3 regions of the Pseudomonas sp. R1-7 genome follow, and region 1 is predicted to be linked to each of the others. Evidence: riboswitches for the same ligand, from Rfam matches in the RefSeq annotation. Region 1 holds a riboswitch; each other region holds the start of a gene.
The links. A riboswitch is a leader RNA that binds a small molecule or an ion and turns the genes downstream of it on or off. The one in region 1 is predicted to bind cobalamin.
Positions count from the first base shown of each region.

Region 2: another riboswitch for cobalamin. It lies ahead of cobW (cobalamin biosynthesis protein CobW); the one in region 1 lies ahead of cobO (cob(I)yrinic acid a,c-diamide adenosyltransferase).
Region 3: another riboswitch for cobalamin. It lies ahead of J3P79_RS16360 (CbtB domain-containing protein); the one in region 1 lies ahead of cobO (cob(I)yrinic acid a,c-diamide adenosyltransferase).

Region 1 is NZ_CP071661.1:1,628,284-1,635,669, reverse strand. Features, by position in the region: gene cobD (threonine-phosphate decarboxylase CobD) at 1-760, opposite strand, end outside; gene cbiB (adenosylcobinamide-phosphate synthase CbiB) at 753-1,661, opposite strand; gene bluB (5,6-dimethylbenzimidazole synthase) at 1,658-2,305, opposite strand; gene J3P79_RS07240 (cobyrinate a,c-diamide synthase) at 2,302-3,639, opposite strand; gene cobO (cob(I)yrinic acid a,c-diamide adenosyltransferase) at 3,636-4,247, opposite strand; cobalamin riboswitch at 4,327-4,552, opposite strand; gene J3P79_RS07230 (hypothetical protein) at 4,713-5,297, shown strand; gene J3P79_RS07225 (PQQ-dependent sugar dehydrogenase) at 5,410-6,720, shown strand; gene J3P79_RS07220 (C40 family peptidase) at 6,789-7,322, opposite strand.
Region 2 is NZ_CP071661.1:2,352,189-2,359,574, reverse strand. Features, by position in the region: gene cobN (cobaltochelatase subunit CobN) at 1-288, opposite strand, end outside; gene cobW (cobalamin biosynthesis protein CobW) at 292-1,356, opposite strand; cobalamin riboswitch at 1,456-1,691, opposite strand; gene J3P79_RS10715 (glycerate kinase) at 1,906-3,042, opposite strand; gene J3P79_RS10710 (aldo/keto reductase) at 3,287-4,300, shown strand; gene rarD (EamA family transporter RarD) at 4,392-5,276, shown strand; gene J3P79_RS10700 (hypothetical protein) at 5,442-7,386, shown strand, end outside.
Region 3 is NZ_CP071661.1:3,672,883-3,680,268, forward strand. Features, by position in the region: gene J3P79_RS16345 (hypothetical protein) at 1-1,913, opposite strand, end outside; gene J3P79_RS16350 (hypothetical protein) at 2,064-2,876, opposite strand; gene J3P79_RS16355 (pyridoxal phosphate-dependent aminotransferase) at 2,989-4,203, opposite strand; cobalamin riboswitch at 4,311-4,531, shown strand; gene J3P79_RS16360 (CbtB domain-containing protein) at 4,628-4,813, shown strand; gene J3P79_RS16365 (CbtA family protein) at 4,825-5,520, shown strand; gene J3P79_RS16370 (cobalamin biosynthesis protein) at 5,517-5,921, shown strand; gene cobM (precorrin-4 C(11)-methyltransferase) at 5,990-6,736, shown strand; gene nfuA (Fe-S biogenesis protein NfuA) at 6,819-7,386, opposite strand, start outside.

The DNA of each region.
Region 1 (7,386 bases):
GTTCGCTGGTTGCTTCGCAGCGCTGTCGTTGGCGAACGTGGGCCTCGGTATCCAAGAGGCACGCCTCGCCCAGGACCCGTGTCGGCCCGCTCACGGCCCACGGCCCGACTTGCTCGGCAAGCAGCTTGAGCAGGCGCCGCTCGGCCAGGACAAATCCCAGGCGAACCCCGGCCAGGCCAAAGAACTTGCCAAACGATCGCAACACGATCAGCCCGACCTGATGGGCGTGGGCGCTGAGACTCAGGTGCGGCGTGATGTCCATGAACGCTTCGTCCACCACCAGCCAGCCACCGCGCTGGGCCAACCGCGCGTGCCAGTCCAGCAAGCGTTCGGGGCTCAGGCTCAGGCCCGTGGGATTGTTCGGATTGACCACCACCAGCACGTCGAGGCTGTCGAGGAAAAAATCCACTTCCGTCTCCAGCACTTCGCGCACGATGTAACCGCTGCGCCGCCAGGCTTCGGCGTGTTCGGCGTAACAAGGGGACAAGACACCGACCTTGCCGGCCCGGCGCAAGCGCGGCAAGAGCTGGATGGCCATCTGCGAACCGGCCACCGGCAACACGTGCGTCGCTTCGTAATAATCGCAAGCGGCCTGTTCCAACCCATCATCGGCCTCGGGCAGGCGCGCCCAGGCCCGCGGTGGAATTGGCGGAATATCGAACGGCCAGGGCGCCAGGCCGCTGGACAGGTCGAGCCAATCGGCCTCGGCAATGCCGTATTGCCGGGAAGCGTTGCGCAGTCGTCCACCATGCTCAAGCATAGAACTCGGCTCCGAGGCAGAGAATCAGCAGCCATAACCATACGCCGCGCTGCACCAATTGCCAGCCGCGATCAATCGAGTCGGCACTGGCCGGAACGCCTTCGCCCAAGGGCGGACGTTGATGCAGCTCGCCGTGATAGACCGCCGCGCCACCCAGTTCCACGCCCAGCGCCCCTGCGCCAGCGGCCATGACCGGCCCGGCATTGGGGCTGTCCCAGGTCGGCCCCTGGGTGCGCCAGCATTTGAGCGCCAGGCGGGTCTTGCCAAGCAGCGCGTAGGTCAACGCCACCAGCCGCGCCGGAATATAGTTGAGCAGGTCATCGATCTTCGCCGCCGCCCAGCCAAACCGTTCGAAGCGCTCGTTGCGATAACCCCACATCGCGTCGAGGGTATTGCTCAACCGATACAACACCACCCCAGGCGCGCCGGCCACCGCGAACCAGAACAGGGCGGCGAATACTGCGTCGCTGCCATTTTCCAGCACCGACTCGGTGGCGGCGCGGGCCACGGCGTTTTCATCCAGCTCGGTGGTTTCGCGGCTGACCAGATAGCTCACCCGTCGACGCGCCTCATCCAGGTCGCCACTGCGCAGCGCGCGTGCGACCGGTTCGACATGCTCGCCGAGGCTGCGCAAGCCGAGGGCGCAGTACAACGCGAGGATGTCCACCAGCCAGCCCACCCATGGCGCCCAGGACAAGGCCGTGGCCAGCAAGGTCAAGGGCAACACGGCGATGATCCACGCCGTGACACCGTGACTGCGCCAGCCCCGTCCACCGGAGTTGAAACGTTGTTCAAGACGATTGGCAAAACGACCGAACGCGACCAATGGATGCCCGCGCCGGGGCTCACCCAGCAGCGCATCCAGCGCCACCGCGGCGGCACTGAGCAACGCTACGCTCATGGGCGCACTCCCCAGCGATTTTCGTAGATCAGTTCGTTGAGCGGCCGCGGTTGCGCCCAGCCTTCCAGGGCGAGCATCGGCGCCGGATAAAAGCCCTCGACCGGCCCGAGGCACAAGATCGCCAGCGGTTTTGCCCCGGCGGGCAGGCCCAGCAGGTCAGCCAGGGCCTGGGGCTCGAACAATGACACCCAGCCCATCCCCAACCCTTCGACGCGGGCCGCCAGCCATAGATTCTGGATGGCGCAGGACAGCGAGGCCAAATCCATTTCCGGCAAGGTCCGGCGGCCAAAGATGTGCCGCTCGCGATCGTCCATCAGCGCTGCCACCAGCACCTCGGCGCAATCGTGGATGCCTTCGACCTTGAGCTTCATGAATTCATCGCTGCGCTCCCCCAGCGCTTCGGCAGTGCGGATACGCTCTTCTTCCACCAAATGCTGGATTTCGCCGCGCAAGACGCGATCACTGATGCGGATGAATCGCCACGGTTGCATCAGCCCGACACTGGGGGCCTGGTGCGCGGCTTCCAGCAAACGGCCCAGCATCTCCGGCTCAACGGTGCCGCCGCTGAAATGGCGCATGTCGCGGCGCTCGGCGATGGCGCGGTAGACGGCTTCGCGTTCGGCCGCAGAGAAGGCGTCAGTCATGGCTTGCTCGCAAAGACTGCAACAGGGTCCGGAGCAAACAGTGCGGCAACCGCCCTCGGATTGGACGGAAAATAAAAATGCACATAGGAAGCCGTCATCCGTCCCTGGCGAAAAACCGCCTCCGCCCCTCGCCCACCATTGGGGCTATGGCCTCGGGCAATCGGCTCAAGGGAGGTGCTGGTCAGGGAGTGATGGTAGGTATGCCCGCGCAGATTGCCTTCCGGCAAATCCACCGATTGCAATGCGAGCGCCGCCAGGCGTTTTTGCATTTGCGCATCACCGCTCAACAAACCGAGCAGTTCGGCGCGGGTGCCGTCGACGTCGGTCAGCGAATCAAGCAGGTAGAGCATGCCGCCGCATTCGGCGAGCAATGGTTTGCCGGCTGCATGGTGGGCACGGATCGCCGCCAGCATGGGCGCGTTCTGCGCGAGCGCGACATGGTGCAGTTCGGGATAACCGCCGGGAAGATAAAGGCTGTCCGCCTGGGGCAGCTCGCTGTCATGAATGGGCGAGAAAAAGCTCAACTGCGCACCCATGGCCCGAAGCAGATCGAGGCTCGCGCCGTAGGTGAAGGCGAACGCCTCATCACGGGCCACGGCGATGTGTACTCCGTCGAGCCACGGTTCAACGGCTGTCAATTGCGGAGCCGCGAATTCCACCGAAGGCGGCAAGGCCACTTCACAACTGCCCGCCAGGGCCTCGGCGGCGGCATCGAGGCGAGCGTCCAGGTCATTCAGTTCGCTGGCCTGCACCAGGCCCAGATGGCGGCTCGGCAGTTCGATACCGGTTTCCCGCGAGAGCGCGCCATACCAGCGCAAGCCCTCGGTCAGGCTGCCTTCGAGCAACTGCGCATGGCGCAAGGTGCCGACCCGGTTGGCCAAGACCCCGGCGAAGGGCAAGTCCGGTTGATACCGCGCCAAGCCCAGGGCCAGGGCGCCGAATGTCTGGGCCATGGCCGTGCCGTCGATGACCGCCAGCACCGGCACGCCGAAATGCCGGGCCAGGTCGGCGCTGGACGGCGTGCCGTCGAACAGGCCCATCACGCCTTCAATCAAAATCAGGTCTGCTTCCGCAGCGGCTTCCCACAACAGCCGACGACTTTCCTGTTCGCCGACCATCCACATGTCCAACTGATAGACCGGCGCGCCGCTGGCTCGCTCAAGGATCATCGGGTCGAGAAAATCGGGACCACACTTGAACACGCGCACCTTGCGTCCCTGGTTGCGGTGCAACCGTGCGAGGGCCGCGGTGACGGTGGTCTTACCCTGGCCCGAGGCCGGGGCGGCAATCAATACCGCCGGACAGTGGCGGCTGGCAGTCGACGCATGGCTCACAGTTCGACGCCTTTCTGCGCCTTGATACCGGCCTGGAACGCGTGCTTGATCATGCCCATTTCGGTCACGGTATCGGCCAGCTCGATCATCTCGGGCTTGGCGCCACGCCCGGTCACGACTACATGTTGCATGGGCGGACGGCCTTGCAGATCGCTCAAGACTTGATCGAGGTCGAGGTAGCCGTGCTTGAGGGCAATGTTCAGTTCGTCGAGCACCACCAGGCCGATCGACGGATCGCTGAGCAACTCGCGCGACACGGCCCACGCAGCTTCGGCGGCGGCGATGTCGCGCTGGCGGTCCTGGGTTTCCCAGGTAAAGCCTTCCCCCATGACGTGAAAGCGCACCTGTTCCGGGAAGCGGCGGAAAAACAGCTCTTCACCGGTGCTGTTGCGGCCCTTGATGAATTGCACCACGCCACATTGCATGCCATGGCCCATCGCCCGGGCCAACATGCCGAACGCCGAACTGCTCTTGCCCTTGCCATTGCCGGTCAGCACCAGCAGCAGGCCGCACTCGTTCGGTGAATTGGCGATACGCTCGTCAATCACGGCTTTCTTGCGCAGCATGCGCGCCAGGTGGCGTTCGTCGCGATCGGGCGTATCGGTCATGGGGAGCTCTCCGTTGGGACTGGATAACGGCGGGCGGGCAGAAAAAGGACGGCAAGGTGCCTGGCATCGCCCACCGTGATGCCGTTGGATGAATCAGGCCGGTCTCCGGGCTCATGAGCGGCGTGATGCCTGGCTGCGCGCCTTCCCATGTCATTCGACACAGTGGCGGGGGCCTGTGTGGCCACAAGCGCAGCGTTGACTCATTTACCGTTGCGGGGGCAGCGCCGGGTTTGCATGTACGCACCGGCTTCCCTGTTTCACCCTATCGGCCATTGCCATAGAGCACCTGAAACAAGCCGCGAAGGTTAGAGGGTTGGGGGTGGAGCGTCAATTAAAGCCGCGATGGGCACCACGAGGGATATTGGCCGGGATCAATAAACTGACGTCAATCTTGTGTGAAGCTGGCGCAAGTGATATCAAAGAGACATTACGACCCGATATCACAAGAACAAGAGGGCAAAACACATGCAAGGCATGATCATCAGCAATCCGAAGCTGGAATTCCTGCGCCCAGTGCTGGAACGCTGGTTTGATTGTATCGACCGATACAACGCCGTGCGCGGCGATAACGACACGCCCTATTGGCACAATGAAAAAGCCAATCTCGGATTGCTGGCGGCCGCCGCCTGGATGGCGGAGATGGTGACGCTCCAGGACGCAGCGACCCGCAAACAGAATGAAGAAGGCGAACGCAACGTCAGTGCCGACCTGTTGATCGCCAGCAGCGATGAGCGCGCCTTCATCCAGGCAACGCAACGCTGGCCGAAGGTCAACAACCTGAACCTGACCCAACCTTTGCTGGAAGCCACCAGCGACGCCAAGCGCATCAGCTACGCCAGCGACCTGAAATTGGGTTGCCTGTTCGTCGCCCCGCAAAAAGCCCAGCAAAGCGCCACGCCAGAAGAGTTGCAGGACATGATCGACGACCTGCAGAAGGAAAACACCTGCGCCGTGGCCTGGTATTTCCCTTATGCCTACCGCAAATTGCGCAACGAGGCCGGCCACTATCACCCTGGGATCGCGGTGCTGTTCAAGCAGGCTCACGGCTGATCAGCTGGACCTGGCGGCCAGACTTCGCTTGGCTTAGCCGCCTCCCACCGTTGAACCATCCCACGTCTACGCTTCTCTATGAGTAACCACATGCACTCATAGGGAAGCCCGCATGCTCAAACCAAACCACCTGTTGATCGCCGCCCTTGCCACAGGGCTTGTCGCTTGCGGCGAGTCGTCGACCTTGCAGGTTTCCGACGGCATCGGCCCGTCACCGAAACTGCCCGAGCCGAACAAGACCCTGATGCCTACGGTGAATATCGCCGAAGCCGTCGGCTGGCCGGATGGCGCCAAGCCAACACCGGCGCCAGGCCTGCAGGTGGTGGCCTTTGCCGAAGGCCTGGATCATCCACGCTGGCTCTACGTGCTCCCCAACGGCGATGTGCTGGTAGCCGAGACCAACGCTCCGCCCAAGCCCGACGATACCCAGGGCATCCGTGGCTGGGTGATGAAAAAAGTCATGGACCGTGCCGGCGCTGGCGTCCCCAGTCCGAATCGCATCACCCTGCTGCGCGACGCCAATCACGACGGCGTCGCCGAGACCCGGACGATTTTCCTGGAGAACCTCAATTCACCGTTCGGCATGACGCTGGTGGGCACTGACCTGTATGTGGCCGACACGGACCGGTTGATCCGTTTCCCTTACAAAGAGGGTGACACGCAGATCAAGGCACAACCCACCAAGGTCGTCGATTTACCCGGCGGCACGCTCAACCACCACTGGACCAAGAACGTGATCGCCAGCCGCGACGGCAGCAAGCTGTACGTCACCACCGGCTCGAACAGCAACGTCGCGGAGAATGGCATGGAAGCGGAAGAAGGTCGCGCGGCCATATGGGAGGTGGATCGGGCTACCGGCAGTCACCGCATCTTCGCCTCAGGCCTGCGCAACCCCAACGGCCTGGCATGGGAGCCTCGCAGCGGTGCATTGTGGACGGCGGTCAACGAACGGGACGAGATTGGCAGCGACCTGGTGCCGGACTACATCACCTCGGTGAAGGACGGCGGCTTTTATGGCTGGCCCTACAGCTATTACGGGCAGAACGTCGACGTCCGGGTCGAGCCACAGAATCCCGAGCTGGTGGCCAAGGCCATCGCCCCCGACTATGCCGTCGGCCCTCACACTGCATCCCTGGGACTGACTTTCGCCGAAGGCAGCACATTGCCCGCGCCGTTCGCGGAGGGCGCCTTCGTCGGACAACACGGCTCGTGGAACCGCAAGCCCCACAGCGGCTACAAAGTGATCTTCGTCCCGTTCAAGGCGGGCAAGCCCGAGGGGCAGCCAGTGGATGTGCTGACGGGTTTTCTCGACGCAGACGAAAAGGCCCAGGGCCGGCCGGTGGGCGTGGTGATCGATAAACAGGGTGGATTGCTCGTGGCCGATGATGTAGGGAACAAGATCTGGCGGGTGTCGGGCAAATAAGGCAAACGTGCCCTGTGGCGAGGGGATTGATCCTATCGCCACAGAGGTGAGCTGATCAGAAGTGCACCTCAGGGATTGCGCGCCAGATGCTCCGGCTGCAATACACGCTTGGCCCCCAAGTACGCTTTCTGCCAATAGGCCTTGGACAGACTGTCGAGCTTGACCGTCCCGCCCGTGGCAGGCGCATGGACGAAACGTCCCTCGCCCACGTAGATTCCGGCATGGCTGACCTGGGAACCGCCATTGGTGGCGAAGAACACCAGGTCGCCCGTCTGCAACGCGTCTTTGCCGACCTGCGGCGCGCGCATGCTGATCATCTCGCGAGTGGAACGTGGCAAGGAGATACCGGCGGCGTCGCGGTACACATAACCGATCAAGCCACTGCAATCGAAGCCTGAATCCGGCGTGTTGCCGCCCCAACGATAGGGCGTCCCCACCAGGCCCAGCGCGCGGAAAAGCACGTCTTCGGCAGCGGGGGAAAAAGTCTGGGAGGGTGCGAATACCACCGGAGCGCGCACTGGCGCGGGCGGTGGAGTGCGACTGGCACAGGCGCTGAGCAGCGCGGCAAGAACAATCAGAGCGAGGCGGGCCGACGTCGACATATGCAGAACAATCCTGATCTGGATGCGGCTTTTCTGCCGTGGAGATGGAAACAGATCCGCCCGC
Region 2 (7,386 bases), 720 kb from region 1:
GCCGTAGCGCCAATAGCCGATGCCGCCGTGCAATGACAGCAAGATGACCTTGGCATGTTGCAGCACATCGTCGAAATACAGATCCACCGAGGCGTGGTTCTGCACCTGCATCGGGTTGGCGAGACGGAACTGCGGATAATCGTCCGGCAACTGCCGCGCCGCTTCGGCCAACAGCGCCAGGCTGGAATCGCCGCTGCACAGGATCACCAGCTCGGCGGGGGTTTGCCCGAGGTCGGCAATGTTGTCATCCGACACGAAACCGCCGGGCTGGGTCCTGAGCAGGTGCATGGCTTAAACGCTGAGGGCGGCGCGCAACTGCGCTTCGAGCAGCCCGGCATCCAGCGCCTGGCCGATCAGCACCAGCCGCGTCACCCGTGCTTCGTCGGCGCCCCACTGGCGGTCGAAGTGTTTGTCGAAACGCGTGCCCACGCCCTGGATCAACAAGCGCATCGGCTTGTTCGGGATGGCCGCGAAGCCCTTGACCCGCAGCACGTCGTGCTGGACCACCAGTTGCGTCAATGCGTCCAGCAGCAGGCTTTCGTCGGCCTGGGGCAGTTCGATGGAAATCGAATCGAAGGCGTCATGGTCGTGGTCGTCATCATCGCCGTCATGGTGGTGGTCGTGATGGCTGTGGCGGCTGTCGATGTGTTCTTCGGAACCGGCGCCCAGACCGATCAACACGTCCAGCGGCAGGCGACCGCTGCTGGCTTCGATGACCTTGACCGCTGGCGGCAGTTCTTCGGCGACTTCCAGGCGGACTTTTGCGAGGTCTTCGGGATTGATCAGGTCGGCTTTGTTGAGGATCACCAGGTCGGCGCTCGCCAGTTGATCGGCGAACAGCTCGTGCAAGGGCGATTCATGGTCCAGGTTCGGGTCCAGCTTGCGCTGGGCATCGACCTTGTCCGGGAACGCGGCGAAGGTGCCGGCGGCGACGGCCGGGCTGTCGACCACGGTGATCACCGCATCGACCGTGCAGGCACTGCGGATTTCCGGCCACTGGAAGGCCTGGACCAGCGGCTTGGGCAAGGCCAGGCCGGAGGTTTCGATGAGGATATGGTCGAGGTCGCCGCGACGGGCCACCAATTCGCGCATTACCGGGAAGAACTCTTCCTGCACGGTGCAGCACAGGCAACCGTTGGCCAGCTCATATACTCGGCCGTTGGCTTCTTCTTCGGTGCAACCGATGGAGCACTGCTTGAGGATCTCGCCGTCGATGCCCAGCTCGCCGAACTCATTGACGATGACCGCGATGCGCCGGCCTTGGGCGTTGTCGAGCATGTGCCGCAGCAAGGTGGTCTTACCCGAGCCGAGGAAACCGGTGACGATGGTGACGGGGAGTTTGGCCAGTGTTTTCATCGGATGCCCTTTGGCAAGGTGGCGGGCAAACGGGACGACAACCGCAGGCACGGGCGTGCGCGGAAGATTTCGCCACCGGATCACCCCGCCCGGTTGTAGTGAGAATCTGTTGTCGAGGCAGGTCTCCTGGCTGACGGCGGGCCAGACAGGCTTCTATTCATAGCCTGGCTGGCAATTTGCTGCGCCTTCCCGTGCGCCCGTTGTAACAGGGCATGCACAGTGGCCTTGCAGAAACAGCACCGTTCACAGTTGCGGGGGCAGCCGCGGCTTGGACCGCGTTCCCTTCAGGCTCTGTATGAAATGTATCCGCACTCACCCATACTGCGTTGAAACGGGGCTCGGAATGCTCATGTACGCCAGTACACTCCGCTTCCTCGCCCCGTTTCGCCTTGTCTGGCCTTCGCGCGAACACATTTCATACAGACCCTAGCTTCGGCGCGTGCCGAAGAACCTCGAAGGCGCAAGGCTACGCAGGGTGTGCGGGCGGGTCAATGTCCGAAGGCAATCTGCAGTGGCTGACGGATCCTGGCGACCGCCTCGCGGGCACATTCAGCAGGCCGCCACTCGCCAGAGCCGGGCGATGTCCCGGGCCCGCTCGGCCAGCAGGCGCGGCGCATCGGTGCACGCTTCTTGCAGCGTCATCGGCCCGTTCGCCAAGGCAAACGCGGCATCGATACCGTGTTCATAAAGCGCTTCGTAGCCCTCCCCCAGCGTACCGGCGATGACCACCACCGGCACGCCGCGGAGCTTGGCGATGCGGGCGACACCAAAAGGCGTCTTGCCACGCAGGGTCTGGGCGTCGAAACGGCCTTCGCCGGTGACCACCAGGTCGGCACCGTCGATGGCATCGGCCAATCCGGTCAATTGCGCAACGACTTCCACGCCAGTCCGAAACTGCGCCTTGAGGAAGGCTTTGGCGGCAAAGCCCAGGCCACCGGCGGCACCGCTGCCGGGTTCGTCGCGAACATCACGGTCGAGCACTTGGGCACAGTGTCCGGCAAAGTGCGCCAGCGCCCGGTCCAGTTGCTGCACCTGCTCGGCGGAGGCGCCCTTCTGCGGGCCGAACACGGCTGAAGCGCCATGGGGACCGCAGAGCGGGTTGTCGACATCCGCGGCGATTTCGAAACGCACGCCGGCCAGACGCGGATCCAGGTCGCCCAGGTCGATACGTGCCAGTTTGCCCAACGCCAGCCCACCGGGCGGCAGCGCCTGGCCCTGGTCATCCAGCAATGCCACGCCCAAAGCCTGCATCGCCCCTGCCCCGCCGTCGTTGGTGGCGCTGCCGCCAATCGCCAGGATGACCCGGCTGACGCCTTCATCCAGGGCGGCGCGGATCAGTTCGCCGGTTCCAAACGTGCTGCTGGAACAGGCGTCGCGCTGCCCGGGTGGTACCAACTGCAGACCGCTGGCCTCGGCCATCTCGATGATTGCGGTACGGCTGTCGGGCAACCAGCCCCAGCGGGCTTCGACAGCGGCGCCCAGCGGGCCACGGACCCGGTTTTCACGCCACTGGCCGTTGCAAGCCGCCAGCACCGCCTCCACCGTTCCCTCCCCACCATCGGCCATAGGGCATTTGATCAATTGCGCGTCCGGCCAGACCTGGGCCAACCCTTGCGCGATGGCGTCCGCCACGCCCTGGGCGCTGAGACTGTCCTTGAACGAGTCGGGGGCGATGATTATTTTCATTTTTGTTCTCCAGTTCCGATGCACAGCATGCTGCCAGCTGACGTCAACCGTGACGCCGGTCCGCCGCACAAAAGGCCTTGGGTATTATTGGTCAAATTCACAAAGGGCGGGTCGGCATTGCTGGCCTCTTTGCGAGCAGGCTCGCTCCCGCATTTGATTTGGGAATGCTTGAGAAAACGGTTGGATCCACGCGGCGGTTCTGGTATTTGATTGGGCCTTTCCCCATGGATAAAAGGATCTTGTCATGAGCTACCGCACGCTAGGCCATTCCGGGTTGCAAGTCTCGACGTTGACCCTGGGCACCATGATGTTCGGCGAACAGACCAGCACCGAGGATTCGCTGCGGATCATCGACAAGGCCTGGGACCAGGGCATCAATTTCATCGACACCGCGGACGTCTACACCGGCGGTCGCTCCGAAGAAATCGTCGGTGAGGCGATTGCCAGTCGCCGCCACGAATGGGTGCTTGCCACCAAAGTCGGTTTCGGCCCGCCGGACGGCGTGCCCAATCGCAGCGGACTGAGCCGCAAGCACTTGTTCAATGGTATCGAGGCTAGCCTGACGCGCCTGGGCACCGATTACCTGGACATCTATTACTTGCACCGCGAAGACCACAACACACCGTTGCACGTCACCGTGTCGGCCATCGGCGACCTGATTCGCCAGGGCAAGATCCGCTATTGGGGCCTGTCGAACTACCGCGGCTGGCGCATCGCCGAGGTAATCCGCATTGCCGACAGCCTGGGCATCGACCGCCCGGTGATCAGCCAACCGTTGTACAACATCGTCAACCGCCAGGCGGAAACCGAGCAGATCACCGCCGCGCAGAACTACGGCCTTGGCGTGGTGCCGTTCAGCCCACTGGCTCGCGGCGTGCTCAGTGGCAAGTACGCGCCGGATGTGGCACCGGACGCCAACAGCCGTGCCGGGCGCCAGGACAAGCGCATCCTGGAAACCGAATGGAGGGTCGAGTCCCTGCGCATTGCCCAGCAGATCCTGCAATACACCCAGGGCCGGGGCGTGGGCATTGTCGAGTTCGCCATCGCCTGGGTGCTGAACAACAGCGCCGTGACCTCGGCCATCGTCGGGCCGCGCACCGAGGAACAATGGAATGCGTACACCAAGGCGCAGGCGGTGAAAATCACCGCGGAAGATGAAGCGTTCATCGATTCGCTGGTCACGCCGGGGCATGCCTCGACGCCGGGCTTCAACGATGTGAGTCACTTCGTGCCGGGACGCGTGGCACGCATGCCTTGATATGATGGGTCCCAGCTAAGCCCTGTGGCGAGGGGATTCATCCCCTCGCCACAGGTTCAATGTTGATTGATCGCCCCCCCAGAGAATCCCAGTGTCCAAAGGCATCGCTCTATCGATCTCGGCTTCCGCCCTGTTCGCCGTCATGTATTACTACACCTCGCTGCTCACGCCACTGACCGGCCTGGAGATTTTCGGTTGGCGCATGCTGCTGACGATGCCGTGCATGACCGCGTTCATGCTGATTTCCCGCGAATGGAAACTGGTCTCGGACCTGGTCGCACGCCTGGTCGCCGCACCGCGCCTGCTACTCGGGGCGATGGCGTCATCGGCATTGATGGGCGCGCAGTTGTGGCTATTCATGTGGGCACCGCTCAACGGCTACAGCCTGGACGTATCGCTGGGGTACTTCCTGTTGCCGCTGTCGATGGTCCTGACCGGGCGCATCGTTTATGGCGAACGCCTGTCCCGCCTACAGAAAATCGCCGTGTTCTTCGCCACGCTGGGGGTGCTCAACGAGCTCTACCGGGTGGGCGGTCTTTCCTGGGCGACCTGGCTTGTGGTCATCGGCTACCCGATCTACTTCATCCTGCGTAAACGCCTGCGTACCGACAACCTGGGCGGCCTCTGGCTGGACATGACGTTGATGCTGCCATTGGCGCTCTGGTTCGTGCAGAGCGGAGAACAGGGTTTCGGCGTTTTCAATCAACACCCCTGGCTGTCGCTGTTGATCCCGCTGCTCGGCGTCATCAGCGCCTCGGCACTGGTGGCCTATATCGTCGCCAGCCGGCTGCTGCCGTTCAGCCTCTTCGGATTGTTGAGCTACGTGGAGCCAGTATTGCTACTGGGTGTTGCACTGCTGCTGGGCGAAAGCATCCAGGCCGAAGAATGGCTGACCTACATTCCCATCTGGCTGGCCGTGACTGTACTGGTGCTGGAAGGGTTCAAGCACCTGGTGCGGCAGCGGTGCAAAGCCTGACGGGCCACTTGCATCAAGACACATTTCAGCTGAACCGCCCAGGCCGGCGCGGTTTACCATGCGCGCACGAATGTCAGGAGGACGTTCGACAGGACTTCACGATAAAGGGAATTATCGATGTCACGCTCTTCAGGAAAGGAATCCGCCCAGCACGAGGTGAAGCGGATGACTTCTGTACTGGTCACCGATCTCGACTCGAACCGGGCTGCGGCTTCGGCCCAGCCTCGGCCCAGGTCGGCTCCCGTGTCTTCGGAGCAGCTTCGGGCGCTGGACAAGCGTCTTGGACCGGTAAAAATCGGTGAACTGAGGGTCAGCCGTGCCGAGCTTCATCGCATGGGTGCGCGGCTCGACGACTTTGGCACTGGGACTGAATCGCCGCCCTTGTTGCAGCCGGACGGGGCACTGATCGACACCCTCCAGTTCGACCCGCTTAAAGTCGAGCAGCACATCAAGGCCCAGCCTTCGGCCGATGCTCCGGATGCCACTTTGCTGCTCTACGAATTGGCGTCCGTTCGATCACCCGGCACGCCGCCGATCTTTGACACAGCGCCGGGCCACGCCTCCAGCACATCGATGACCCAGCTCGATAAACTGCTCAAGATGCTGCGCGCCGCAGAAGCGAAAAAAAACCTGCCGGTTCCGCCCGGCATGCCGAAGTGGGTCAATAAGCTCAAGTCCAATAGCGTGATCACCGCCGGCCTGGGCATGCAAGCGTATGGAATCTATGGAGGCGTGCTAGGAATCCGTGACGGTCTGCAAAAAGGCAATTTCGCTGAAGCCGGTATCAGCGCTGGGGAAATTGGCGGCGAAGCGACGTCGATGTTCGTCGAGCGCGGGCTCACGCAAACCGGGAGGATGCTGGCTCAGAACAAGGAGGTGCTGCGCCAGACGCTGCGCAACGGCGACAAAGTATTGAAGGGTTTCCTGGCCACCTCGCAAGGCGTATGGCTGATTCGCGGCGCGGGGCTGATGGCCGCCGTCCTCACGCTGCCTTTCGATATCTACCAGGCTATCAAAGCCTTGGACGCTGCGGCCCACACCACGGGCAAGCAGACGATGGATCACTATGTCAACGCTGGCTTCAGCCTGGCGAGCGCCGGCCTCTCGGTGGCGATCGGCGTCGCAGCGCTGGCTGGCTTCAGTTCCGCCGGTCCACTTGGATTGCTCGCGTGCGCCACACTGATCCTGGGCGCCCGGATTTATGGCGCTGCTCGACAAGTGGACGATATCGACGACTACATCGAGCTCAGTGTCAACGAGCGCTGGCGCTCGGGCTGGTTTGCGTTCACCGGACAGGACCTGGACTCCAGCGTACTGGAACGCTATCAGGTCGAACATACGCGAGCCAGCTATGCCAAGGCCTTGAAGGAACAAGCGCAGAAGCTGCTGGACGGGGAAATGAAATCCAGCATAGGCGCCATCGTCAGTGGTCGATTCGACGTCGAGATGCGACCGGTCAAGCACTGGAAATTCTATTGGAAAGATGGCGAGGAACCCTATCAGGCGATCAATACACCCACCGTGGTGGACAGCGGCGATGTGATCTACGCCGCCAATGGCTTGGATAAGGTGCCTGGGCTCAGCGTCGGCGAACCGGGGAAAAACAAAGGCATCTACTGGCAATTGGGAGGCGGTGACGACCAGGTCTTCGGCGTGCATGACAAATCCAATTACTTCAGTTTCACCACCGGTAAAAAGAACCTGACGGGGGGCGGTGAAAACGACGCGTTTATCTTCCAGGTCAACGAAACCCTCAAGGCACCCACCACGCACGCCATGAATGCGTTACATGGCGGTGCCGGTATAGACACGGTGTCCTTGCAAGGACAGGTCACGCCGTTGAACACCTTGACCTACATCGGTCACGAGGTCGATCTGCGCCAGGGAATTTCCCTTTTGAGTTCCCTCGACGACACCGCGCCGGTCTACTACGCAACGATGACCGATATCGAAAACGTCGAGACAGTGCCCGGCGGTAGCAGTCGGGTCTTGGGCAGCCGGGAGGCCAACACGATTACGCTCAACGGTGCCGATGACACCGCCACCGGCCGACAAGGCGACGATGTGTTTCGCCTTATGGGGAACAACAGCCGAGTCGACGGCGGCCAGG
Region 3 (7,386 bases), 2.0 Mb from region 1:
TTAGGCATACCAGAGTCATGAGTCGGCTGGATGGGTTTGATTTTTGTCAGGTAAGGCTCTATCAATATCTCAAATGTGTTCCCTGGTTCGTTGCCGAGGATAGTATAGGTGCCGGTATACTCCGTATTAGGAACGATCTCCAAGCCCGCCGCATCTTTTGTTCCATGGGACTTTACGGTAACTACCGTACCGATAGGCATGTAAGCCGCACCGATCTCTACAGTGACAGGCAGCTCATAATTATATAAAGGGTTAATCTGCGGACGCCGGAGAGAACGACAGGAAACCAAACTACCCGTACCGTACGTTGCAACTATCGGGGGCGGCATTTCAACTCTGACCGCATCTACCTGGACGTCTGTGGGCAGTGAACGCATAACGTTACGTCCATCTTTTTCCTCGATAGTCCAGTGGGCTTTTTTAACGCCAATACCAACGATGACAGAGTCAGGCATCTCAAAGGTCAACGCCGATACCGGTCCGGCCGTTAATTCTTCGCTATATACCTCCGTCCCATCGAACCATAACCGAGCGACCTCATCGCCAACCGGCACCCAGGTACTCGCTGCATCGACCATGGGCGTGCTGATGGTCGCGGGTTTTCCACGATCTTCTGCCGTAATATGGTTCAGGGTGCCTGAATCGCCCACCACAGTGACCTTTTCCATATTCGGATTTTCCAAGCCGGGGAAAATCGGATTTATGGGTCCTCGGTAACTAAAATCCAGGGCAGATGCCGTGGGATTAGACGGAACCAACGATTCAACGCCCCGTGAAAAATCATACTCCGCAACTATCGGAAGTTCTACGGTTGAACTTCCCCAAAGCACAAGGAGCCTGGGAGTGGAGACGACGAACTGAAGTCTTTTGTTGGGTGTAGAATCACCTAACTCCTGGCCCGTCAGTGCAAACCATGTATTCCCATTCTCATTACTAACCTTCGGTAAAATCAGATCACTCGGCTGACCATTAACGGTGTAAGGCACTTCTACAAACACAGGGCTTTCCAGATCTGCCAGATCTATAACATCCGGCAGTACACCCTTTGGAATGACAGCATCTTGAAGAGCAGGTCGTGGCCTGCGACGAACAACAAATCCACTAGGAAGGGACTCCTCACTGAGATTGCCAACTATATCTTGCAGCACGTACCAAATGTAATATTGACCATCCAGTTGAGGAATCTCGGCAGTAGGAATCGACACTTCGCCCGACGAGGATAACGCCTGGGCATGTATCACTGTTCCGTTGCCCAACCCAGCTCCGGCATAGACAGTAATATTATCGTCCGAGCGATACCAGTCGTAACTTGTGCTGACCTTCAAATCGAGTGTGCTGTTGTCCGCAAGCCATTCATCATCAATGATTTGTCCTGCTGCCAAATTATCAAATGATGCAGCCTCCGGCCTAAATCTATTATTTGAGCGCTTGTCATGTTCAGGGGCGTATCGATCAATCTCTGCCGGAAACCATGTCGAGTAGTCTGCATTTTCGTCCGCACCTTTATAAACCACAAACATATACTCATAAGTCGTCGATCCTTTTGTCAAATCGTCGTCGGAAAGACCAGCAGTCGGCACCTCGATTTCCTTGGTAGGGGGGCGACCGGCTACGGGATCAAAGTCACCCTCTTCAACTAACACGGGCGTCGAACCCGACTTACGCTGAAAAAGCTCATAAGTGTCGTCGTCATGGGGCACCGGAATATCGCTGGTTTGGAATCGTACTATCATCTTTCCGGAGTCCAGCACCGTTTTCGGGATCAAATTGTCTACGATCTGATCGACGATTTCTGGAGGGTCCAATAGAATCCCTGAATCGACCGTCGAGGTGCGTAACGCCGCCCTGGAACGCTCAGCAACTTCCCTTGGCGTCAGCACTTCACCGTCGACACCCACACTTGTATTGGTCATTTTTTTCTCCATCAAACTTAACTTAATAAGGCCCGCCAAAATCCGTATAGAGACTCAACCGGCGCCACGCCACTGAATCGAATGCAGCGACAACTCTTAACTACTGTGTCACCCCGCGACCAGACCTTTACCGCACACATATTTCCCTTTCTAGGCGAATCCCCCGCAGGGCATTGGCTCCCCGGGAATTATCCGGTCTATTCTGACCAGGCCCATCTTCGATTTGCCTTTAGGAACACCATTTCGATAAACCGTATATTGCGCAATACCGGAATTGTTATTCACCATAGGTTTTACATAGGGCACGAAAGGAATTTCCATGACAAATCCATTGATCGCCTCGCTGCCACTTATCGTTTTGCGAAACTCATAGATGGGCGTCAGTGCCGGAGGACAGCCGTTCAAGGAACTAAACCCCTGCCATTCAAGGACACACTCGTCCTGCCTGCTGAAAATCGATTCCGGCGCGATTAACACCCTGACCTTTTCCCAGATCGGCACGGGGGAAGCGCAATTGAGATAGCCCCATAAATTGCTGTCCGGGAAGGTCGGCTCCGCCAATGTCGGTACAAGTACCGGTGTATGATCAATCGTCAGCTTGCGAATCGGCGAAGGGTCGAAGTTTGAGTTGGCGCTATGCACTAACAGGTAACGAATCTCGGCCGTACCGTCGACGCTCATCATCAGCGGTGTTATCGAAAACGTAAACTCCGGCTGATCATCTACCTGATAATATCTGTTGTTAAAAATTACCGTTTCTGTTGGCGGATTTATTGGCTGCTTCCAATAAACCGTAAGCTCGGAATATATTCCGGGCTGCGCTGGAAAATCGGCCCAACGCGTTATTCTTCCGGTCGTTCCGTTAGTCAGCTGCTCCAAAGGAATACGACCTTCCGGGTCCAGATCACTCACGCCATCTATGCGCAAAGCTACAGCTCTGACTTGACTCTTAGGTTGTGCCATTTTTATCGCGCTCCGGATAAATGTGCGGTAGCGCACATTGTCTAGCGAAGTCTTCGATTCAATTAGGCGCCGGGCATATCTATTTGCCTACTGTCATATCTGACAGGTCAACCTACCGTTCATCGGCCGGCGTCCCAAAGGATACGCCTTGGGCTTCTCTAATTTCCGCGGCACACTGGGCAATTCGCTCGCACGCCTTCGCCAATGCCATCCTCCCCACCACCAACCCAATCCGAATATGCCCCGCCGCGCTCGGCCCAAACGCGTCGCCAGCGAGCACCGAAACGCCATAGCCGTCCAGCAGCCGTTCGGCAAATGCCTGGGCTGCCAAACCGGTCCCACGTACATCGACCATTACGAACATGCCGCCGTCGGGTCGTAGAGGGTTGAGGCCCGGGCAATCAGCAAGCGCCGCGCACACCAGGTCTCGGCGCTGGCGATATTCCTCACGCATCCGCGCCACTTCAGGCAGATCCTGGTCCAGCGCAACCTGGGCCGCACGCTGGACGAAGTCCGGCAAACCAAACAGCATGCACAGCGACAGGTTCGCCAGGTGCTGGGCCAGCGGTTCGGGACCGATGGCCCAGCCGACGCGCCAACCGGTCATGGCGTGGGATTTGGACAGACTGTTGATGGTCACGGTGCGCTCGGCCATGCCCGGCAGTCCGGCAGGGCTGATGTGTTCACCTTCGTAGAGCAAGTCGCTGTAGACCTCGTCACTGATCAGCCACAGGTCATGGTCGATGCACAGCCGCGCCAAGGCTTGCCAGGTGGACATCGGCAGGCTGGCACCAGACGGATTGTTCGGGCTGTTAAGGAGCATGGCGCGGGTGCGCGCAGTGATCAGCCGAGCGACGTCGTTCGGCTGGACGCGGAAGCCGTTTTCCGGCGTCACCGCCACCGGCACCACCTTCGCCCCGCAGGCGCCGAACACCGCTTCATAGGTGACATACATCGGCTCGGCGACGATCACTTCATCGCCGGGGTCGAGCAGGCATTGCGCGACGGCATAGACCGCGCATTGGGCACCGGGCAGCACCGTGACGTGCTCGGCGCCCACCGGTTGGCCGCAGCGCTGTTGATGGCGCCGGGCGATGCTCGCGCGCAACGAGTGCAGGCCTCGCGTATCCGAGTAGTGAGTATCGCCGGCCCGCAAGCTGGCGACAGCGGCCTCGACGATCGCGGGCGGCGTGTCGAAATCCGGATCGCCCACCGAGAGCAACAGCACGTCCCTGCCCTGCTCCCGCATGGCCAGCGCCCGGTCGTGAATTGCCCAAGCGGCGGCGCCGTCACCTGTGATGCGTTGGGTCAAGGCTGAGAAGCGCATGTCATCTCCTTGTGAGCGCGGTGTTCAGCCTCAACCCTATCTCAAATCCCGAAGCACGCCACCGTTTGGGCTGCCTTGCACATTGACGCCTCGCCCTCGCCCATGGTCTCCTGTGCGCCTGTTTGGGTGCCCTTCACAGGGTGAAACGGGAAACCGGTGAATCGTGTGCTTTACTTCAAGCCCACGTCAGTCCGGTGCTGCCCCCGCAACGGTAAACGAGCGAAGCGTCGAATCCACTGTGCATGCGCATGGGAAGGTGACGTTTGCAGGCACGGCTCAGGCCCTGCCCCTCGTGAGCCCGGAGACCGGCCCATGACTCATTTTCAACAAACCCGCGGTGGGCGGGCGCTGTTCGAATCCCGGCGAGCCTTCGCCCGGGTTTTCATTGCGCTCGATCCGCCCGCTGACACCAGAGGGAAGCGCCATGTCGACCATCAGCAGCACCGCCACCACCAGTAGCACCGTCACCTTGAGCCAGCGCCTGGGTGCGGCGGTCCTCGCGTCGTTCCTCGGCACGGGCCTGGTCTATTTCGCCGGTTTCTCCCACATCGAAGCGGTGCACAACGCGGCCCACGACACACGGCACAGCGCCGCGTTCCCGTGCCACTGAGACCCAACGACATGATCAAGCGTATTGCGCAAACCGCTGGTTTCAGCGGGCTACTGGCCGCCCTGCTGCTGACTCTTCTACAAAGTTTTTGGGTATCGCCGCTGATTCTCCAGGCGGAAACCTTCGAGAACGCGCCGGCCACCGAGGTCCATGAACACGCCGCTGGGGCTGGACACACCCATGACGCCGAAGCCTGGGAACCGGAAGACGGCTGGCAGCGCGTTCTCTCCACCACAGGCGGCAACCTGGTCGTCGCGGTGGGTTTCGCGCTGATGCTGGCGGGCTTGTACACCTTGCGTGCGCCGACGCGCACGTCGCAAGGTTTGCTCTGGGGCCTGGCCGGCTACGCCACCTTCGTCCTGGCGCCGACCCTCGGCTTGCCACCGGAACTGCCCGGCACGGCGGCGGCGGATCTGGCCCAGCGGCAGATGTGGTGGATCGGCACGGCAGCGTCCACGGCGGTGGGCATCGCGCTGATTGCGTTCGGCCGGCATTGGCTGTTGAAGGTACTGGGCCTCGCCATCCTGGTGACGCCTCATGTGATCGGCGCGCCCCAGCCCGAAGTGCATTCGATGCTGGCGCCCGAGGCACTGGAAAGCGAATTCAAGCTTGCCTCGCAATTGACCAACGTTGCGTTCTGGTTGGCCTTGGGCCTGATCAGCGCCTGGCTGTTTCGCCGTGGCACCCAGGCCCACCACGACGCATGAACGGCAAGCCGATCCTGGTGGTCGGCCTCGGCTGCCAGCGCGGTTGCCCGGCCAGTGCGTTGCGGGCATTGCTTGACCAGACTTTGCAAGCCCATGGCATGTCGCTTGATCAAGTCCAGGCGTTGGCCAGCATCGATCTCAAGCGTGACGAACCGGGGCTATTGGAGCTGGCCGGCCAATTGTCGTTACCGCTGAAGTGTTTCAATGCCGAGGAACTGGCTGGCTATAAAACACGACTCAGCCATCTATCCGAGATTGCCTTTGAGCGTACGGGCTGCCACGGCGTCGCCGAAAGCGCGGCCCTGGCGCTGGCTGACCGATTGGGCACTTCCCCGGCCACATTGCTGATTACCCGTCAGAAAGCTGCGCAAGCCACACTGGCATTGGCGGCGATTTCGTAACGCCCGATAATTGCCGCCGCAATCATGAGCGCCGCTCATGCAACCCCACTTTCAACAGGAAACCGGTCATGACCGTCTTCTTCATCGGCGCCGGCCCCGGCGACCCCGAACTGATCACCGTCAAGGGCCAGCGGCTGATTCGCAGTTGCGCGGTGATCATCTATGCCGGCTCCCTGGTGCCTGCCGCCGTGCTGGAGGGCCACCGTGCCGAACAGGTGGTCAACAGCGCCGAGCTGCACCTGGAACAGATTGTTGATGTGATCAAGGCTGCCCACCTCAAGGGCCAGGACGTAGCCCGGGTGCATTCCGGCGACCCAAGCCTTTACGGGGCGATCGGCGAGCAGATCCGTTGCCTGCGCGAACTGGGCATTCCTTTCGAAATCATCCCAGGCGTGACCGCCACTTCAGCCTGCGCCGCCCTGCTGGGCGCCGAGCTGACGTTGCCCGACGTGTCCCAGAGCGTGATCCTGACCCGTTACGCGGACAAGACCGCCATGCCCACGGGAGAAGCGCTGGCCAGCCTGGCGCAACACGGGGCTACCATGGCGATCCACTTGGGAGTTAATCATCTGGAAAAAATCGTTGATGAGCTGCTGCCGCACTATGGCGCGGATTGTCCGATAGCGGTGATTCACCGGGCGACGTGGCCGGATCAGGATTGGGTTATGGGGACGCTGGAGGACATCGCCGGGAAGGTGCAGGCCAAGGGCTTCAGGCGTACGGCGTTGATTTTGGTGGGACGGGTGTTGGGCAATGATGTTTTCAGCGAGTCGTCGTTATATCGCGCCGGGCATGCGCATCTCTACAGACCCTGAATCAATCGATCAGGCGGCAAAAAACATCGTGGCGAGGGAGCTTGCTCCCTCGCCACGATGTTCTGCGCGCAGCGAACGCCTATCAGTAGTAGGCGTTTTCTTTCTGCGTGTGGTCGGTCACGTCGCGCACGCCCTTGAGTTCCGGAATGCGCTCGAGCAAGGTGCGCTCGATGCCTTCCTTCAAGGTGACGTCGGCCTGGCCGCAGCCCTGGCAACCGCCGCCGAACTGGAGCACGGCGATGCCGTCTTCCACCACGTCGATCAGCGAAACCTGCCCGCCGTGGCTGGCCAGCCCCGGGTTGATTTCGGTTTGCAGATAATAGTTGATGCGCTCGTTGACCGGGCTGTCGGCGTTGACCATCGGCACTTTCGCGTTCGGTGCCTTGATGGTCAGTTGCCCACCCATGCGATCAGTGGCGTAGTCGACCACCGCGTCGTCCAGGAAGGCTTCGCTGAACGAGTCGATGTACGCGGTGAAGCTCTTGAGCCCCAGTGCGGTGTCCTCGGGTTTTTCTTCCCCAGGCTTGCAGTAGGCAATGCAGGTCTCAGCGTACTGGGTGCCGGGCTGGGTGATGAAGATGCGAATCCCGATACCCGGGGTATTCTGCTTGGACAGCAGGTCGGCCAGGTAATCGTGGGCGGCATCGGTA